Regions from separate parts of the Tepidibacillus sp. LV47 genome, predicted to be linked through region 3. Evidence: riboswitches for the same ligand, from Rfam matches in the RefSeq annotation. Region 3 holds a riboswitch; each other region holds the start of a gene.

Region 1 (6,503 bases), on a different contig from region 3:
AAACCCTAAAATGAGTAGATAAATACCCCATTCCCAAGGTACACCCATAAAAAAGAGGAAATCTTTGATTCGTGAGTAGATGGTTGCGGTTTGTAACTGTTGACTTGTCATAAATGTAGATGGATCAGCAGGAGAACCTACATAAGCACTTGGTAGTGCTTGTTTGGTTTGAAACAGGTAATACGACATAATAAAGCCGTAGATCACAAATAGTATCGTAATCATTCCATAGAACTTTTTCAAAAATACTCCCTCCCTTAGCTTGTATATCTTATCTATATGCAAATAACCCTCTATTTAAATCATAAAAATCGGTTTGGATATGGCTTGTATGTTCTAACGCTGCTCCTAACCTTTCGGCATTCCGTAAATTAGGTCGATGGAAAAGCCTGTTCGCTAAAGTCGCACTTATAAAATATACAAGTCAAGCTTATTAGAGTTAAGTGAGCTATCTTATACTTTCTTAATACAAAAAAAAAAACGGGGCTGGCTTAAGGATCAACCCCGTTTTACTGAAGATTTTTAGAAAGCTGGAACGACAGCACCATTATATTTCTCTTCAATAAATTTTCTTACTTCTTCAGAATTTAATGCCTTTACTAATTTCTGAATCGCTTCTTTATTTTCATCCCCTTTGCGAACAACCAACACGTTGGCATAAGGAGAATCTTTATCTTCAATGAATAAGGAATCTTTCACTGGATTTAATTTTGCTTGTAGAGCATAGTTGGTATTGATGACAGAAAGGGTTACATCTTCTAAAGATCTTGGAAGCATCGCTGCATCTAAAGGTACAATTTCTAAATTCTTTGGATTGTCGACAATATCAGATTTTGTTCCTTTAATCCCAACGCCATCTTTAAGCTTAATTAATCCTGCTTTTTCAAGAAGCACTAGAGCTCTTCCCATATTAGAAGGATCATTCGGAATAGAGACCTTCGCTCCATTTTGTACTTCATTTAAATTTTTCACTTTTTTCGAGTAAATACCCATTGGTTCAACATGGACTTTTGCGATATCTACTAAATTGGTGATGTTACGTTCTTTTGTGAACGTTTCTAAGTAAGGAACATGTTGGAAATAGTTCGCATCCAGTTTTCCTTCAGATAATTGGATGTTCGGTTGAACATAATCTTGGAATACTTTGATATCTAATTTCACGCCTTCTTTTTCTAATGTTGGTTTAATTTTTTCAAGAATTTCGGCATGGGGTACAGCAGTAGCCCCAACAACTAAGGTAATTGCTTCGTTTTTTCCTTGATCAGCATTTGCTCCTTGATTCTCTTGCTTGGCATTGCCACAAGCCACCAAGCTTACACTTAAAATCGCAATGAGAAGAACAATTAATAATTTTTTCATTTTATAATTCCTCCTTAACGTTTATTTTTTATCTATTCTCCTAGAGATCGTATCTCCAAGAGTTTGAACCAATTGGACAAGAAGTAGAATGATAGCGGTCGTAACTAACATCACGGGTGTATTATATAGCTGATAACCATAGATAATCGCCATATTCCCTAAACCGCCTCCACCAAGAACACCAGCCATTGCCGAATAACCGATTAAAGCAACTAAGGTAACGGTGATTCCTGAAATGATCGAAGGCATAGCTTCAGGAAGATAAACTTTAAAAATGATTTGGCGAATATTCGCTCCCATCGATAGGGCCGCCTCAATCACTCCCTTGTTCACTTCCCTTAACGAAGTTTCCACAAGGCGGGCAAAGAAAGGTGCAGCTCCCACGATTAGCGGTACCGTTGCAGCAGTGGAACCGATTGGCGTTCCTACAATTGTGCGAGTAAAAGGAATTAATAAAACCATTAAGATGATAAAAGGAATAGAACGAAAGACATTGACAATCACAGATAATATGAGATTAACGACACGGTTTTCCAATAGTTGTCCTTTGTCCGTAAGAACTAAAAAGATTCCTAAAGGAATTCCAAGGATTACGGTAAACAAACCTGATAAACCCACCATATATATTGTCTCTAATGTTGCTTGCAATACCTCTGTCCACTCATTGGGTTCCAGCCACATTTTCGATCACCTCCACTTCTACACCACAGTTTTTAAGAAATTCAATGGATGCGTTTAATTGATCTTCTGTGGTTTTCAATTGGATATATAACGAACCATAAGACGAACCTTGAACATATTGAATATTTCCTTCTAAGATATTGGGTTCAACATCGAGTGTTTTTACCCAACGGCTAATAATAGGTTGATTGGCATTTTCGCCAACAAACGTACATTTTAAAATATAACTTCCTTTTTCATGGGGTATGTGACGAATCGTTTCTTCGGTATCTTGATGTTCGGTAACTTGTTTAACAAATTCTTTGGTAATTTTTTGTTTTGGATGAGTAAATACTTCTAATACAGGTCCTTCTTCAACAATCTCTCCTTGATCAAGAACAGCTACTTTATGGCAAATCTTTTGGATGACATGCATTTCATGGGTAATTAAGATAATAGTAATTCCTAATTTCCGATTAATCTCTTGAAGCAGGTCAAGAATCGAGTCTGTCGTCTTCGGATCAAGGGCAGAGGTGGCCTCGTCACTTAATAACACCTTCGGCCGGTTAGCTAAGGCCCTTGCGATTCCCACTCTTTGTTTTTGTCCTCCACTTAATTCTGATGGATAAGCATTCGCTCTTTCTGTTAAACCCACGAGATCAATCAATTCCTTCACTCGTTGATCGATTTCCTCTTTAGGCACACCAGCAATTTCTAAAGGAAAGGCAATATTCTCCCAGACGGTTCGTGACCATAATAAATTAAAGTGTTGGAAGATCATTCCGATTTCCTGTCTAGCTTTACGCAGTTCCTTCTGGCTTAATTGGTTCATTTGACGGCCATCAACCCAAATTTCGCCTTCCGTTGGTTTTTCCAACATATTGATTAAACGGATCAAGGTGCTCTTTCCTGCACCAGAGTACCCGATGATTCCATAGATTTCACCTTTTTGGATTTCTAAATTAATTTCTTTTAATGCGATGACTTCTTTATGATTACTGTTGTATACTTTTTTCACTTTATGAAGTCGAATCATTTTACTCACCACTTTCTATCGTTACAACATCTATTGTTGTTTCCTTACATCCGTAAAATAGAAAATCCTTTCTGAAAAACTCAGAAAGGATTGACAACATACGTAAGTCCTTTCCTTATCTTTCAGAACATAAAGTCCTGCAGGAATTGGCACCTTCCCATAATGTTATGGTAGGTTGCCGGGTTTCATTGGGCCCGTCCCTCCACCTCTCTGGATAAGGATATAACATTTATTCACTTTATCACATCAATGTTTCATAATGATCGAAATAAATAGTAACATCTCATAAAGAAACTGTCAACAAGAATTTTTATACATATTAGATAATATATTTTACAAAACAAGTGACAAAATCACTGGCGTTTTAATATGACATTTTCACTGTCGCTTGACACATCCGGCGGCTGGGTTGGCTTCGAATTTGACAGAATGTTATGTATAAAAGCACTTGCTTTTCTCAACAACACTTTTGAGAGAAGACAAGTGCTTGCAGCGATTCTAGAGGGTTGTTTTGTTTTCCGGCTCATACGGGTACACAGTACCATTGATCTCAAAGGAATAAGTGACCGTCGCTACCTTATTTATCATGTTGGCCGCTGAGCAGTAGACCTGTTCAGCCATTTGTATCGCCTTATTAACCTTTTTAGGAGAAATGTTTTCCCCGGAAAGCCGGTATACCACATGGATATCACTAAATACTTTGGGATGTTCGTCTACTCTATTTCCATTAACTTCGATGTCAAAACGGTCGTACTTTACTCTCATTTTGTTAAGAATATGGCCAACCTCTATGCCTGTGCAGCCGCCAAGAGACATTAACATTAGCTCCATGGGTCTTACACCTTGGTTTTGTCCACCATAAATAGCTGCAGCATCCATCGGAATCCTGTGTCCGTTATCATCCGTGCCGACAAATTTCATATTTCCTTCCCAGGTAATGTTGACTTTTGACATGTATGATCTCTCCTTTTATTTTGCACTGTTTCTCTCTAAGTTTAAGCATCCAGGCTTAAGGCTTGTTCTATACTCTGTTCTTCTAGCTTTGTTGTTATGGCGATGGTCATCATAAACACCCCTGCGACAATCAGGAAGGATGCCAGCCCCAACAACCCTTTGGTATATAACCATTGAGATCCAAAAATGATGGAAATAACGGACAGGATACCAATAGTAGCTCCAGTCAGGGCCACATTTTTACGAAGTCCCGAAAGCTGGCCACCCACCTTAAACTTTCCGGCCTGATCTATAAGGGTCACGATAATCATGGTCAACATGTTGACAGACATCCCCAAAAATACAGGATGAACATTGTAATAGAATTTGACGGGGTCCCAATTACCCAGCGCATACCAGCTTAATCCGGAGATAAAACCCGTAGCCAGAGCAGCGGTCGCAGCTCGTCTGGTAGCAAGCGGCCAGAAGAGCGCCGCAACAACCGGGGCAAAGGTTGCGCCATTACGCAGGGTCCAGGCAAATACGTTCCACCAGGCAGCTTGTTCGCTGCGCAAAAAGCCCAGAATGATCATGACAACCGTCAGAACAACCAATGACCACTTGGTGTAGGTGACTTTTTGCTTATCGGTTAACGATGGGTTGATGGCTCCGGTTACATCACGTCCCAAACTGGTGGAACCAGAGAACTGGCAGGAAGCCCCCCAACCTAGAGCACAGGCCCAAATCCCCAGGAAGAACAATCCGACAAGGGGTGCTGGTAAAACCGTGGCCAGGTATTTGGGAACCATGACCATACCACGTGTGCCACCGGGTACCACAGCTGCCGCTGCCAACCCGAAAAGAACTCCAAAGAATACGAAAAAGATATTAGCGCCAAAAGCCATTAGCATGCCTTTTCGTCCTTCTTCGGGTGTGCGGCAGGACAACGCCATTTGGAAAGCAGCTTGGGCTAATAAGACGTTAATGATAAAGGTTGCAAACCAGGAGATGATCACCTGCAACCCTACATTCGTCGTATTAAACATGCTCGGGTTGGTGACTGCCAGATGCTTTAATCCCTCAATACCAGGATTGATGAAAAAGGCTACCGAACCAATAATGAACATGACAAAGAACATAATCGTGTTAGCGGTTTGGGTCATTACCACCGACCACATGCCGCCTGCTTGCAGGTAAATGAGCAGTAACAGGGCCACAAAAGCAACTGACGTGGTAATGGGGATATTGGTGAATACACTCACCGCTGAAGCGAAGGATAACGCAGTGGCTACAGACCACATGGGGAAAGTAAACGCCGTAATGGCGCCGGCAACCCCCATAGCCAGACGTCCAAAAGTATCGCCAATCAACCCGCTGACCGTTACCATCATGCGCTTGCGAAATGTTCCAATTAACAACAGGGCAATTATCAGAACATGTAGCATTTCGGCGATCCCATACCATCCGGCAGAAATTCCTTTAAGATAAGATAATTCCATAATTGAGATAAAGGACGATCCGGAAAACAAGCCTGTAATACAAACAAACACCATCCATGGCTTAAAATTGCGCCCACCTACCCAGTAGCTCTCACCACTGGTAACTTTTTTCCGCATAACGTTTCCCAACATAATTAAGATGACTGTGTAAGCAATGGCCAACCCGATAATCCACGCACCATATGTGTTCATCATTTTCCTCCTCATTTAATACTAGCTATTCCGATTTGTTTAATAGGAATATAGACAAATAAATAACGTATTCCGTAAGGAAAGTCAACAAAAAGTAAGCCTTCGTGTTGTACTTCTATGATATTGTCATATTGTAACGCTTCAGTGATCATGTCACAATGTGACAGAAGAGATTTACTTTGAATAATAATGAATTGAAGCGTTACATAGTCATTATGAACCTTATTAATAAAATGATTACTGCAAAGGAGGCTGCTGTTTTACTTTATCAAGGGGTAAGTTGGCCTTCGGCCTATCTCCCCCTTAATTAAAGCGGGCAAAAAGGAAATTTAAGAAGTTTAAGAGTTAATAAATTTTACAAAACAAGTGACAAAATCACTGGCGTTTTAATATGACATTTTCACTGACGCTTGACACAAGAATTTTTATACAAAAATTTCATCAGTAGTCCTCATAAAACTTTTCTCAAAAAAGAGATGGTACGTTCATTTTTTGGATTCGTAAAGATTTCTTCAGGTTTTCCTTGCTCGACAATAACTCCTTGGTCCATAAAAATAACCCGATCAGCCACTTCTCTGGCAAAACCCATTTCGTGCGTGACTACAACCATTGTCATCCCTTCAGTAGCTAATTCCTTCATCACACTTAGTACTTCTCCTACTAATTCCGGGTCAAGTGCAGAAGTTGGTTCATCAAACAACATAATTTTAGGATCCATCGCTAACGCCCTCGCTATCGCTACTCGTTGCATCTGCCCTCCAGATAAATTCCGGGGATAAACATCTGCTTTATCTTCTAATCCTACTTTTTTTAATAAAGTAAGC
Region 2 (6,503 bases), 200 kb from region 3:
TCCCCATAGGGTCAAAAGTTAAGGTGAATCCTTCTTTGTTTCGAAGCAATAGAGGGATTTGTCTTAGTTGTTCTAACGTAAATTCCAATTTTTCTACATCTGACAGAAAGTCATAGATTGAATCAAGATCAGAGGTTTCTGGATTTTGCATGGGAATAAACCTTTTTCTAAGGAAAGGAACAATATCAACATCTCTTTCTACACTATTTTCCATCACTTGCAGTTTTTCTTCTTGAAGCTTCGGTACTTCAATGTGCAGTGCTTTGTCAACGTATACTTGGCAAGCGAGGTGATACCCTTCTTTTTTTTCGCTTGAAGTGAGCACTTGTTCTTCGGTCCGATTAAAAGGAAGGGCTTCTTTGATTTTCACTTTGCAAGTACCACAACGACCTGTTCCACCGCAGGTAGCAGAAAGCCCTATTTCTTCCTCTTGTATGACATCAAGAAGATTTGTTCCTGTTTTTACGTATCGAGTGATTCTCGTATTTCCTATATTGATGTAGATGGTTCTAGCTGCCATCGTTCTCCCGCCTTATCCTCATTTCTTTTTATGCATATACTTTTTTCTTGATCTTCTCTTCTTGTTCCTGCCAATTAGAAATAGGATACCATTTCAATCCCCAGTTCGGTTCTTCTACTTGGTGGCGAAATTGTTGAATCGATTCTTCTCTAGCTGAAAGGATATAACCAGAAGCTAATCCATAATTCTTTATCTCTAACCATTCATAGGCATGAATGGTTAGTCCAGACTCTTGAAAGCGATTTTTCAAGACAATGTCTTCATTTTTCCCATGTTTTGGTTTTGGCTGAATCACAAACCAATATGACTCGTTTTCTTTTTGATTGGTCATTGGTTTCCATTTCATTTCTTTTGTTGCAACGTCTATATTCTGACGTTGCCATACATTGACAAGATCTTCGATGATTGCACTTGCCGTAGCTAGAGAACCGGCTCCACTTCCTTGTAAAAACAATCGACCTGCTAGATCGGTTTCAACAACAATTCCGTTTTCTACACCTTCAACATAATAGAGAGGATGAGATTTTGTTAGGAATGTTGGTTGTACTTTTGCTTCAATACGAGAGCCCTTTTTTGAGAGAGAAGCGATGAGCTTTAAACGTAGCCCAAATTGTTCAGCAAGGACTAATTCTTCAATTAAAACTCCCTCTATTCCTATACGCTCCACATAATTCCAATTGGGTTGTTCACCGAAGATTAAATCACTGAGAACCATTAATTTGAAAAAAGCATCCCATCCTTCGATATCATTATTTGGATCGGCTTCTGCATATCCCTTTTCCTTTGCTTCCAATAATGCTTTTGCAAACGGAATTTTCTTATCCCGCATCTTTGTCAAAATATAATTGGTCGTTCCATTGAGGATCCCTTCTATTTTTGTAATTTGATTCACTTGCAATAAATCTTGTAATGTACGGATAATAGGAATCGCTCCTGCAACACTAGCCTCATATGCGAGTTGAACGCCTGCTTTCTTGGCAAGGTTACTTAATTCTTTTCCATGAAAAGCCATTAACTCTTTATTTGCAGTAATCACATGGCAACCTTTTGTTAAGGCTTGCTCAATATAGGTTTTTGCTGGTTCAATTCCACCGATCATCTCAATGACAAAATCGATTTTTGGGAGTTGAAGAATTTCTTGATAATAGGTCGTCAACGTAACAGAAGGGTCAATAAGGATGTCTCTTTTTTTCCCTTTATTTTTAATAAGAATTGCCACTACTTCAACTTTCTTTCCTAATAAAGCTTGAAGTTGCGCCTGATGGGTTTGAATCGTCCTATATACTCCCTTCCCAACAGTACCTAGACCCAATAATGCGACTTTAATGGATTCCATATATACCCTCCTTCACTAGATGGGACCATTTCTCAAATTCAACCAAAAAACCATCATGGCCAAATTGTGTATCCACCTCATAAAATTTTCCTTTCCCACCTAATTGCTGATAATGTTCAACGAGTTTTGCCAATTCTTTGGGTGGATATAGTAAATCACCTTTAAAGCCAATGGCAACGATCGAAGCTTTCACAACTTCTAATGCTGTTTGCCAATTGCCACGACCTTTTCCAAGATCAAAAAGATCCATCGCTTTTAATAGATACAGATAACTATTGGCATCAAACCTTTTCGCTAATTTTTCCCCTTGATAGCGTAAATAGGATTCCACTTCAAAGGTTGTCTCATAATGATGGATTCCCCAATCTTCTTTTTGCGCCCTTTGAAAACGAGCATTAAATAGTTCAGCGGATCGATAAGTAACCATCCCTACCATACGAGCAATTTTTAATCCATGAATCTGTTCGTTTGAAAGATAATTCCCTTGATTCCATGCTGGATCATGAATGATTGCCAACCTTGCGATCAAGTTATAAGCTATCGCATAATCGCTAAGATAGGGTGTGACTGCAAGGGGAATTAGCGTATCCATAAAATCCGGATAAAGCACTCCCCACTCTAACACCTGCATTCCACCTAATGATCCACCGATAATCGCCTTGACATGGTCAATTTTCAGCTTTTTTAAAGCGAGATATTGAGCGTGAACCATATCACGAACGGAGACAAATGGGAAATTAGCTCGATAAGAATTGCCCGTATCGGGATCTATGGTTAATGGACCTGTTGACCCATCACATCCACCAATCACATTCATCGTGATCACTTGGAATTCTTGCGTATTAATCGCTTTATCTGGCCCAATTAATCCTGACCACCAGCCAGGGTTTTGTTCTGTTCCAACGGCAAATTGATTTCCTGTTAAAGCATGACATACAAGAATAACCGGCGCTTCCTTTGATCCTACCCGTTCATAAGCAATCTGTACATTTTTTAACTTTTTCCCTGATTCTAAAGATAACTCGCCAATTTGAATGACACTTGCTTCATAGGGTGATTGCACCTTTATTCCTACCATCAAAATCCCCCCCTAACTGTAAAAAACCCTCTTCATAAGAAGAGGGTAGTTTTTCTTACACTCTTCTTATCTCTCGGAGAATCGCCTCCGCAGGAATTGGCACCGCGTTTTTTTTAAAAAACCGGTTGCCGGGCTTCATTGGGCCAGTCCCTCCACCTCTCTCGATAAGAAAGAATTACAAATGATTCAATTTTACTTTTGAAATTAAGCGTAAAAAAACCTCTTCATAAGAAGAGGGTGTATTTACGCTCTTCTTATCTCTCGGAGAATCGCCTCCGCAGGAATTGGCACCGCGTTTTTTTTAAAAAACCGGTTGCCGGGCTTCATTGGGCCAGTCCCTCCACCTCTCTCGATAAGAAATCCTGTGTTGTTTTAAATTGTTAATGAAATCATATAATCATTTCCATTCTATGTCAAGATAAAATTGAAATTTCTTCCCTTTTCGAAATTTCCTATGATAATTTTTCACCAATTTTTTTAAACAAAATATATTGTTATAGAGGCCTAATATGCGAGGTGAGTCAATGGCTGTTATTAAAGCAAACATAAACGATTTGAAATTATTAGCTAGATTAATGCGGGCAGAAGCAGAAAGTGAAGGGAAACTTGGGATGTTGCTAGTTGGGAATGTTGGAGTAAACCGGGTACGAGCTAATTGTTTAGATTTCAAAGGGATCCGAACTGTGCCGCAAATGGTCTTTCAATCCCCAGGAGGATTCGAGGCAGTACAAAAATCCTATTTTTATCAAAGAGCACGCACTTTAGAAATCCAATTAGCTCGAAAAGTGGTCAATGGAGAAAAATATCATCCTGCTACTTTTGCCCTATGGTTTTTTAATCCAGGAAGAGAAAGTTGTCCTAGTAGGTGGTATATAGCATGGAATACAGGACGATATAAATCCCATTGTTTTTATGCACCTACTTATTCAGACTGTCCTTCAGTTTATGGAACTTTTTAAAAGGAGTGATTGTTTATGTATCAATACTATCCTTATTTTTATGATCTATTTTCAGCTTATCAATATGATCAAAATTTCCCTCAACCTATAATGGCGATGCAACCAATGTATCCAATGCAACCCATGCTTCCAACTCCCCAAGCCCCTGAACGCAGGATCGAAATTCCAGGGCAATTACCTATAGAGGAATCCTATATTGAAAACATTTTGCGATTAAATCTCGGAAAAATTGCTACCATTTATATGACTTTTGAAAATAATAAAGAATGGAATGCAAAGGTATTCCGCGGAAGACTAGAAGCAGCAGGTAAGGACCATATTATTATTAGTGATCCTGAAACAGGCAAAAGATATCTTTTATTGATGGTTAATCTCGATTATATTACCTTTGATGAAGAACTGAATTATGTTCCTCCAGCGATTCAAAGATAAACACGAAAAAGGCAGGAAGAAAACGTTTATTTCCAGCCTTTTTTAAACGTATATAAGACCCATGACTTGTATGATTCTAACGCACTCCGATACCTCGCGGTTTTCCTTGAATAAACAGTCGGTAGAAAAACTCGCTCGCTCAAGTCGCCCTTATAGAATCATACAAGCCTATTTTTATTGCATTTTCTTTGATTCTTTGATTGATTCTTTGAATATTCCCCCTTATATCTGGAAATATTTTAGATGTTTAAACAAACGATTAATAGGGGTTTAGGAAAATGAAGGAAATTGAAAGAATCAAAGAAGCCTATGCAAAACGAAACCAACTTGCCAGACATAATTGGTATGAACCTTTAAATCCAGTCGTTTATTTAACCCAACAAGAAAAAGAACGAAAACTGATTCAGTTGTTGAAATGGGCAAAACTTGAACCTTTAGCCGATAAAAAGGTTTTAGAAATCGGTTGTGGTTCTGGCAGTAATCTTCTTTTTCTTATTCGCTTAGGTTTCAAACCGGAAAATCTTGTTGCCAATGAACTATTAGAAGAAAGGGCCTTGCATGCTAGAAGAACATTACCGATCGTTACCAAAGTGATGATTGGTGATGCTTCTACCCTTGATTTGGCTGATCATAGTTTTGATATTGTTCTTCAATCAACAGTTTTCACATCCATCCTTGATGAAGAGTTTCAACAAAAATTAGCCACTAATATTTGGAGGCTTGTCAAACCTGGTGGAGGGGTTCTTTGGTATGATTTTGTTTATAATAATCCTAAAAACCCTGATGTAAAAGGAATCCCCTTAAAAAGGATTAAAGAATTATTTCCCGAAGGCCAAATTAAATCTTGGCGTGTAACTTTAGCGCCACCGATTAGTAGGCGAGTGGTTAAAATTCATCCTGCTTTATATCACCTTTTTAATTCGATTCCTTTATTACGTACCCATCGATTATGCTGGATTTCAAAACAAAAAATAGGGGGCTGAACCCTTACTTTTGGGTCAACCCCCTTTTTGTTATTTTACAAATTATTTAAAAATTCCTAATGGCTTACCAGTTGGTAAAAACTGACGACCAAAATGGTGATTTAAAACAGTTGCAGCCGACCCATAAAAAGAAACCATTGAGATCGCAAGTTCTGACCATGCCGCCAGTTTATGAGAAAACTCAGGTAGTATCTGGAACGAGCTTAGTGAAAGACCAATAAATAAAAGATCAATAAGTACAAAAATGATAAATAAAACTTTATTCGTTTCCATTGATCCAATCGTCATATAAATACTAAAAATTAAATAACCAACAAAAGCAAAACCAAGTTGTTTGATATCCACATCTGCTTTTAATTCTTCACCAAAAGCACCCATTTGAATTAACCAAGTAATTCCTACTGCAAACCAAAAAAATGCGTAAGCAGCAAATGCAGTACTTCCAAAGATATTATTCCGTTTCGAATCATTAATACTTGCAAACAATTGAGCAAATGCACCTAAAAATAATGCCCATGGAACCGCATACGAAAACCCTTGTGTTATTCCTAACTTCTGGGATGAAGCCACCAACGTTACAATGGCTAACCCTAATAAACCAATTCCCCCTGGCTCGACCACACTAAACTGTTTTTCTTCATTCCCACTCATTTTAGATTATTCCCCTCCCATTTTCCTATTGCTTTAAACTTTGCACTATCCCTTATCTATGTACAAAGTTATCCATGTTCTAATGGTAACAGAAACATTTTCTAAATTCAACAAAAATAATGAATTTTTCAAATATTGAGTATTTGCATACAAAAAGAGTCTGCATAAGGCAGACCCTTATAAAACACATGATCACCCTACTTCCAATCAGGATACAAGTCTGTCCGTCTGTCTCTCCAAGTCGTGACAGAGCCGTTTTCTCTAACCTTATATAAAAGTTCTAAATCAAGATCAGCCGTTATCACCATGTCATCATTAATTTCCCCTTCTGCTAAAATTCCTCGTGGCGGAAAGGGAATATCATTTGGGGTTATAATTGCTGCTTGACCAAAATTGGCTCTCATAAAGTCAACAGTTGGTAATGATCCTACTGTTCCTGTTAGGACAACATAGACTTGGTTTTCGATCGCCCGAGCATGACTTGTATAGCGAACCCGGTGATAACCATGGCGATCATCGGTACAAGACGGGCTAAAAATAACAT
Region 3 (6,503 bases):
ACCGATTTATACTATGCTGCTGATCGCTTTGTCAGACGTTTGGTTGCTAATGAAGATTATGCTATCGATGAAAAAGCAAATACAGTTACTTTAACCGAATCTGGTGTTGATAAAGCAGAAAAAGCCTTTGGGGTGGATAACCTTTATGATACCAATCATATGACCTTGAATCATCATATTAACCAAGCCCTAAAAGCCCATGTTTTGATGAAACGAGACCGCGACTATGTAGTAAAAGATGGAGAAGTTATTATTGTTGATGAATTCACTGGCCGCTTAATGTATGGTCGCCGTTATAGCGATGGTTTGCATCAAAGTATTGAAGCCAAAGAAGGTCTAAGGGTACAAAACGAAAGCATGACTTTAGCAACCATTACCTTGCAAAACTATTTCCGCATGTACAAAAAATTAGCAGGGATGACGGGTACAGCAAAAACAGAGGAAGAAGAATTTAAACGAATTTATGGTTTAGACGTTGTGGTGATTCCAACCAATAAACCGATGATTCGTGTTGATTTGCCTGATGTGGTATATAAAACGGAACGGGCCAAATTTAAAGCGGTCGTCGATGAAATTGTTCGTCGCCATGAGAAAAAACAACCTGTATTAGTAGGTACCATTTCCATTGAAAAATCGGAACTTTTATCCGAAATGTTGAAACGAAAAGGCATTCCCCATAATGTATTAAATGCCAAGTATCATGAGAAAGAAGCGGAAATTATCGCAAAAGCAGGCCAAGCTAGTGCGGTCACCATTGCTACCAATATGGCAGGTCGCGGTACCGATATTGTTCTTGGCGAAGGAGTTGCTGAATTAGGGGGACTTCACATTATCGGTACAGAACGGCATGAGAGTAGAAGAATTGACAACCAATTAAGAGGACGTGCTGGACGTCAAGGGGATCCTGGCTCCAGTCAATTTTTCATCTCCCTAGAAGATGATTTAATGAGAAGATTTGGTTCTGAACACATTATGAGTATGATGGATCGTTTAGGGATGGATGAGGATCAACCGATTGAAAGCAAGATGGTGACAAGGGCGATTGAATCGGCACAGAAGAAAGTGGAAGGCCATAATTTTGATATTCGCCGTGTCGTTTTGCAATATGACGATGTGATGAACCAGCAACGGGAAGTGATTTATAGTCAACGTCGCCAAGTATTAGAAAGTGACAACTTACGCGATGTCATTATCAACATGATTATGAATTTTGCAAAGCGTCTTATTGATATTCATTGTCCTGCTGAGCAAATTCAGGAAGAATGGGATTTAAAAGCATTGTTAGATCATATGCAAGCCACTTTCTTAGATGAAGGGGTAATAACGGAAAAAGATATTTGGGGCAAAGAACCAGAAGAGATTTTGGAGGTGATTCGCAAAGCGGTAGAGAGACAATATGATCGGAGAGAAGAAGAACTTGGCGAGAATATGCGCGAATTTGAAAAAGTGATTCTCCTTCGCGCTGTTGATAGCAAGTGGATGGACCATATTGATGCGATGGATCAATTGCGTCAGGGGATTCATCTTCGCGCTTATGGGCAAACGGATCCTTTACGAGAATATCAGATGGAAGGATATGAAATGTTTCAGGCGATGATCCAAGCGATCGAAGAAGAAGTGGCTACCTATATTATGAAGGCGCAAATCCAAAATAATCTTCAGCGTAAAGCAGTTGCTGTGGGGCATGCCGTAAATAATACCAATCCAGAGTCCAATTCGAAGAAAAAACCCGTTCGGGTTGGACAGAAAATCGGCCGGAATGATCCATGCCCATGTGGCAGTGGCAAAAAATATAAACATTGTCATGGAGCAGCACATTAATTTATTGACAAGATGTCAGGGTTAAAATATAATGAATTCAATTCCTTTACAATTTCATATTGGTTATGCCTCTTATCCAGAGTGGCGGAGGGACTGGCCCAGTGAAGCCCGGCAACCGACACGCAGTCTAACTGTGTTGGCAGGTGCTAATTCCAGCAGAATCTTGTGATTCTGAAAGATGAGAGGGAAAGGTCATTTGCTCCTTCTCATCGAGAAGGAGTTTTTTATTTTAATAGAAAGAGAGGAGAAACAAGATGAGTCAGGAAAAAAGTTATGAATTTGAAACGATTGCTTTACATGGAGGTCAGCAACCTGATCCAGTAACAGGTTCAAGGGCAGTACCTATCTATCAAACTACTTCTTATGTATTTAAAGACACTGATCATGCCGCGAACTTATTTGCTTTAAAAGAATCAGGTAATATTTATACCCGAATTATGAACCCAACTCAAGATGTATTTGAAAATCGCGTGGCCCAATTAGAAGGCGGAGTTGGAGCCTTGGCTCTTGCTTCTGGATCTGCAGCTATTACCTATGCGATTCTTAACATTGCTGGTGCTGGAGATGAAATCGTATCCTCAAGCAGTTTGTATGGTGGTACATATAATCTTTTCTCTACCACACTCCCTAAATTGGGAATCAAGGTTAAATTTGTTAATCAAAATGACCCAGAGAATTTTCGCCAAGCCATAACCGAAAAAACAAAAGCGATATATGCTGAAAGTATCGGTAATCCAAAAATTGATGTGCTAGATATCGAGACTGTTGCCAACATTGCCCATGAAGCAGGAATTCCTCTGATCGTGGATAATACTTTTGCTACCCCTTATCTTCTTCGTCCTTTTGATCATGGAGCCGATATCGTTGTTCATTCTGCGACCAAATTTATTGGTGGACACGGAACCGCCATTGGTGGAGTGATTGTCGACGGAGGAAAATTTAACTGGAATAATGGCAAATTTCCAGGTTTAACTGAACCAGATCCAAGCTATCATGGGGTGGTATATACAAGAGACTTTGGTTCATTAGCATATATTATCAAAGCAAGGGTTCAGTTATTAAGGGATATGGGAGCAGCGATTTCGCCTTTTAATGCTTTTTTACTCCTTCAAGGATTAGAAACACTACATTTACGAATGGAACGACATAGTGCAAATGCTTTGCAAGTGGCGCAATTTTTAGAAAACCATGATTTCGTTACTTGGGTGAATTATCCTGGACTTCCTTCAAATCCATATTATGATTTAGCGCAAAAATACCTGCCCAAAGGTCAAGGGGCAATCCTCACCTTTGGCATTAAAGGTGGAGTCGAGGAAGGAAAGAAATTTATTAACAACTTAAAACTATTCTCCCATTTAGCCAATGTCGGCGATGCCAAATCATTAGTGATTCATCCGGCAAGTACAACCCATCAACAATTATCTCTTGAAGAGCAACTTAGTGCCGGTGTTACTCCTGAAATGATTCGTTTATCCATCGGAATTGAAAATGTGAATGATCTAATTGCCGATCTCGATCAAGCCCTGCAAGCTAGCCAAAGATAGAAATAATAATGGCTTGTATGTTCTCAGGTTATAGAACATACAAGTCAGTGATATGAAAATGTAGGTTTGTATATTCCATAAGCAGCGACTTTTGGGAAGCACTTTCTCACCTAAGCGCGTTGGAATATGCAAACCTATTTTATATAACTTGTAATCCTTGGAGTGATGGGTAAACTATGGTATGATGAAATTTGAGATTTGTTCAAAGAGGTGAATCTATGTTATCAGAAAGCGAATTAAAGCATGAACTAGAAAAAATGGCCAAACGTCTGGCTGAAATTAGGGGGTCTCTTTGACGTCGATAGTAAAAAGAAAAAAATCTCAGAGTTAGAACAGATCATGGCCCAACCTAATTTCTGGGATGATAATGAAGCGGCACAAAAAGTGATTAGTGAAATCAATGCATTAAAAGAATTAACAGAGCAAATGAATAACCTTGAACAACAATATGAAGATCTGCAAGTGATGTTCGAATTAGCCCTAGAGGAACAAGATGAAACGATGCTTGCGGACATAGAGAAAAGTATTAAGTCATTAAGCAAACGGTTTTCGGAATTTGAACTTCAGCTATTACTTAATGAACCATATGACAAAAATAATGCCATTTTAGAAATTCACCCTGGTGCAGGGGGAACGGAATCACAGGATTGGGCCTCGATGTTACTGCGAATGTATACAAGGTGGGCTGAAGATCATGGCTATAAGGTAGAAACCTTAGACTATTTGGCTGGTGAAGAAGCAGGGGTGAAAAGTGTAACCCTTTTGATTAAAGGTCGTAATGCTTATGGTTATTTAAAAGCGGAAAAAGGAGTTCATCGTCTGGTTCGCATTTCTCCTTTTGATGCATCAGGAAGGCGTCATACTTCTTTTAGTTCTGTTAATGTTCTGCCTGAGATTGAGGAGGATATCGATATTGAGATTCGCCCCGAGGATTTAAAAATCGATACTTATCGTTCCAGTGGTGCTGGTGGCCAACATGTCAATACTACCGATTCAGCGGTTCGGATCACTCACCTTCCTACGAATATTGTGGTCACTTGTCAATCAGAACGTTCTCAGATTAAGAATAGGGAAAAAGCGATGAAGATTCTAAAAGCGAGATTGTATGAAAAACAACGGGAAGAACAAGAAAAAGAATTAGCCGCATTACGTGGGGAACAAAAGGAAATCGGCTGGGGAAGCCAAATCCGTTCTTATGTCTTTCATCCTTATTCTCTAGTGAAAGACCATCGAACCAATGTTGAGGTAGGAAATGTGAATGCCGTTATGGATGGAGAGATCGATATTTTTATCGATGCCTACTTAAAAAATAAAATCGCCAATCAAAATCACTAAATCACATTTTGATGGAGGGAAGAATATGCCTTTAGATGAACAAACACATGTTTCATTAAAGAAAATTGCGAACACCATTCGGCAAGATATTGTCAAAATGGTAGCTGAAGCCAAGTCCGGTCACCCGGGTGGTTCTTTATCTGCCGCAGACATTGTTACCTATTTATACTTTCATGAGATGAAGATTGATCCTCAGAATCCTCAAGACCCAGATCGTGACCGCTTTGTTTTAAGTAAAGGTCATGCGAGTCCTGTTCTTTACGCTGCTCTAGCAGAAAAGGGATTTTTTCCAAAAGAAGAGCTAATGACTTTCAGGAAGATTAATTCTCGACTCCAAGGACACCCAAGTCGTAAATCCCTACCAGGAGTAGAACAAAGTACAGGTTCCTTGGGCCAAGGATTATCTTCTGCCAATGGTATGGCCCTTGGCGGGAAATTAGATCAAAGAGATTATCGGGTCTATGTCATGATTGGTGACGGGGAAATCCAAGAGGGAATGATCTGGGAAGCAGCTATGGCAGCTGCTCATTACAAATTGGACAATCTAACTGCAATCCTTGATTACAACCATCTGCAAATTGATGGTCCTGTTGAAGATATTCTCAATCCAGCACCAGTTGATGAGAAATTCCGCGCATTTGGTTGGCATGTGATTGAAATTGATGGCCATGATCTGAATCAAATTCATGATGCGATTCAAGAGGCAAAACAAACCAAAGGGAAACCAACCTTAATTATTGCCAACACTATAAAAGGAAAAGGTGTATCCTTTATGGAAAATCAGGTCGGTTGGCATGGAACGGCTCCAAATGAAGAACAATTACAACAAGCATTAGCAGAATTGGGAGGGAAGCAAAATGACTAAAATCGCAACCCGTGATGCATATGGGAAAGCATTACTTGAAATTGGGGATAAATATCCAAACGTTGTTGTTTTAGATGCTGATCTTGCGAAATCAACGAAGACCATTGATTTTGCTAAGAAATATCCGGATCGTTTCTTTGATATGGGAATTGCTGAAGCTAATATGATTGGCACAGCTGCAGGTCTTGCAACCACAGGAAAAATTCCTTTTGTTAGTACATTTGCTCTCTTTGGGACCCTTCGTGTGGGAGATATGATTCGTAACTCCATTTGTTATCCTAAACTCAATGTAAAGATTGTCGTCACCCACTCTGGACTCACTTTAGGCGAAGATGGTGCTTCCCACCAAGCTGTGGAAGATGTTGCGATGATGAGAGCGATTCCCAATATGACCGTGATTGTTCCAGCAGATGCAGAAGAAACAAGACAAGCCATTCATGCAGCAGTAGAATATGATGGACCGATGTACATTCGTTTAGGCCGTCCAGCCGTTCCTGTTATTTTTGATGAAAATTACAAATTTGAGATTGGCAAAGGGACAGTTCTAAAAGATGGGACAGATGTAACTATCATTGCCATGGGTGTGATGGTAAGTCCTGCTCTTGAAGCGGCAAAACAATTGGAGCAAGAAGGAATTTCTGCTCGTGTGGTCAACATGTCTTCAGTGAAGCCAATTGATAAGGAGATCATCATCAAGGCTGCTAAAGAAACGAAGGGAATCGTCACTGCTGAAGAACATAATATTTATGGCGGTTTAGGAAGTGCAGTTGCTGAAGTGGTTACTGAACACGCACCAACGATTGTAAAACGCGTCGGTGTAGAAGATACTTTTGGTGAATCAGGAAAGCCTGATGAGTTATTAGAAAAGTACGGCTTAACCGCTGAACATATCATCAAAAAAGCAAAAGAAATCGTCAATCAATAGGACTGTATAGAAA

Evidence for each region. A riboswitch is a leader RNA that binds a small molecule or an ion and turns the genes downstream of it on or off. The one in region 3 is predicted to bind S-adenosylmethionine.
Region 1: another riboswitch for S-adenosylmethionine. It lies ahead of ACMW72_RS08730 (methionine ABC transporter ATP-binding protein); the one in region 3 lies ahead of ACMW72_RS04410 (homocysteine synthase).
Region 2: another riboswitch for S-adenosylmethionine. It lies ahead of metX (homoserine O-acetyltransferase MetX); the one in region 3 lies ahead of ACMW72_RS04410 (homocysteine synthase).

What each region holds. Positions count from the first base shown of each region.
Region 1 is NZ_JBLWIF010000006.1:139,711-146,213, reverse strand. It holds gene ACMW72_RS08745 (M48 family metallopeptidase) at 1-243, opposite strand, end outside; gene ACMW72_RS08740 (MetQ/NlpA family ABC transporter substrate-binding protein) at 523-1,359, opposite strand; gene ACMW72_RS08735 (methionine ABC transporter permease) at 1,381-2,040, opposite strand; gene ACMW72_RS08730 (methionine ABC transporter ATP-binding protein) at 2,021-3,055, opposite strand; SAM riboswitch class I at 3,168-3,276, opposite strand; gene ACMW72_RS08725 (OsmC family protein) at 3,554-4,009, opposite strand; gene ACMW72_RS08720 (sodium:solute symporter family protein) at 4,051-5,679, opposite strand; gene ACMW72_RS08715 (amino acid ABC transporter ATP-binding protein) at 6,131-6,503, opposite strand, start outside.
Region 2 is NZ_JBLWIF010000002.1:51,683-58,185, reverse strand. It holds gene ACMW72_RS03450 (ASKHA domain-containing protein) at 1-520, opposite strand, end outside; gene ACMW72_RS03445 (homoserine dehydrogenase) at 549-1,856, opposite strand; gene metX (homoserine O-acetyltransferase MetX) at 1,843-2,934, opposite strand; SAM riboswitch class I at 2,998-3,105, opposite strand; SAM riboswitch class I at 3,186-3,293, opposite strand; gene ACMW72_RS03435 (cell wall hydrolase) at 3,459-3,893, shown strand; gene gerQ (spore coat protein GerQ) at 3,909-4,325, shown strand; gene ACMW72_RS03425 (class I SAM-dependent methyltransferase) at 4,604-5,308, shown strand; gene ACMW72_RS03420 (acetate uptake transporter) at 5,351-5,959, opposite strand; gene ACMW72_RS03415 (carbon-nitrogen hydrolase family protein) at 6,157-6,503, opposite strand, start outside.
Region 3 is NZ_JBLWIF010000002.1:251,348-257,850, forward strand. It holds gene secA2 (accessory Sec system translocase SecA2) at 1-1,821, shown strand, start outside; SAM riboswitch class I at 1,891-2,006, shown strand; gene ACMW72_RS04410 (homocysteine synthase) at 2,076-3,365, shown strand; one part of gene prfB (peptide chain release factor 2) at 3,584-3,658, shown strand; one part of gene prfB (peptide chain release factor 2) at 3,660-4,700, shown strand; gene ACMW72_RS04420 (transketolase) at 4,726-5,565, shown strand; gene ACMW72_RS04425 (transketolase family protein) at 5,558-6,490, shown strand.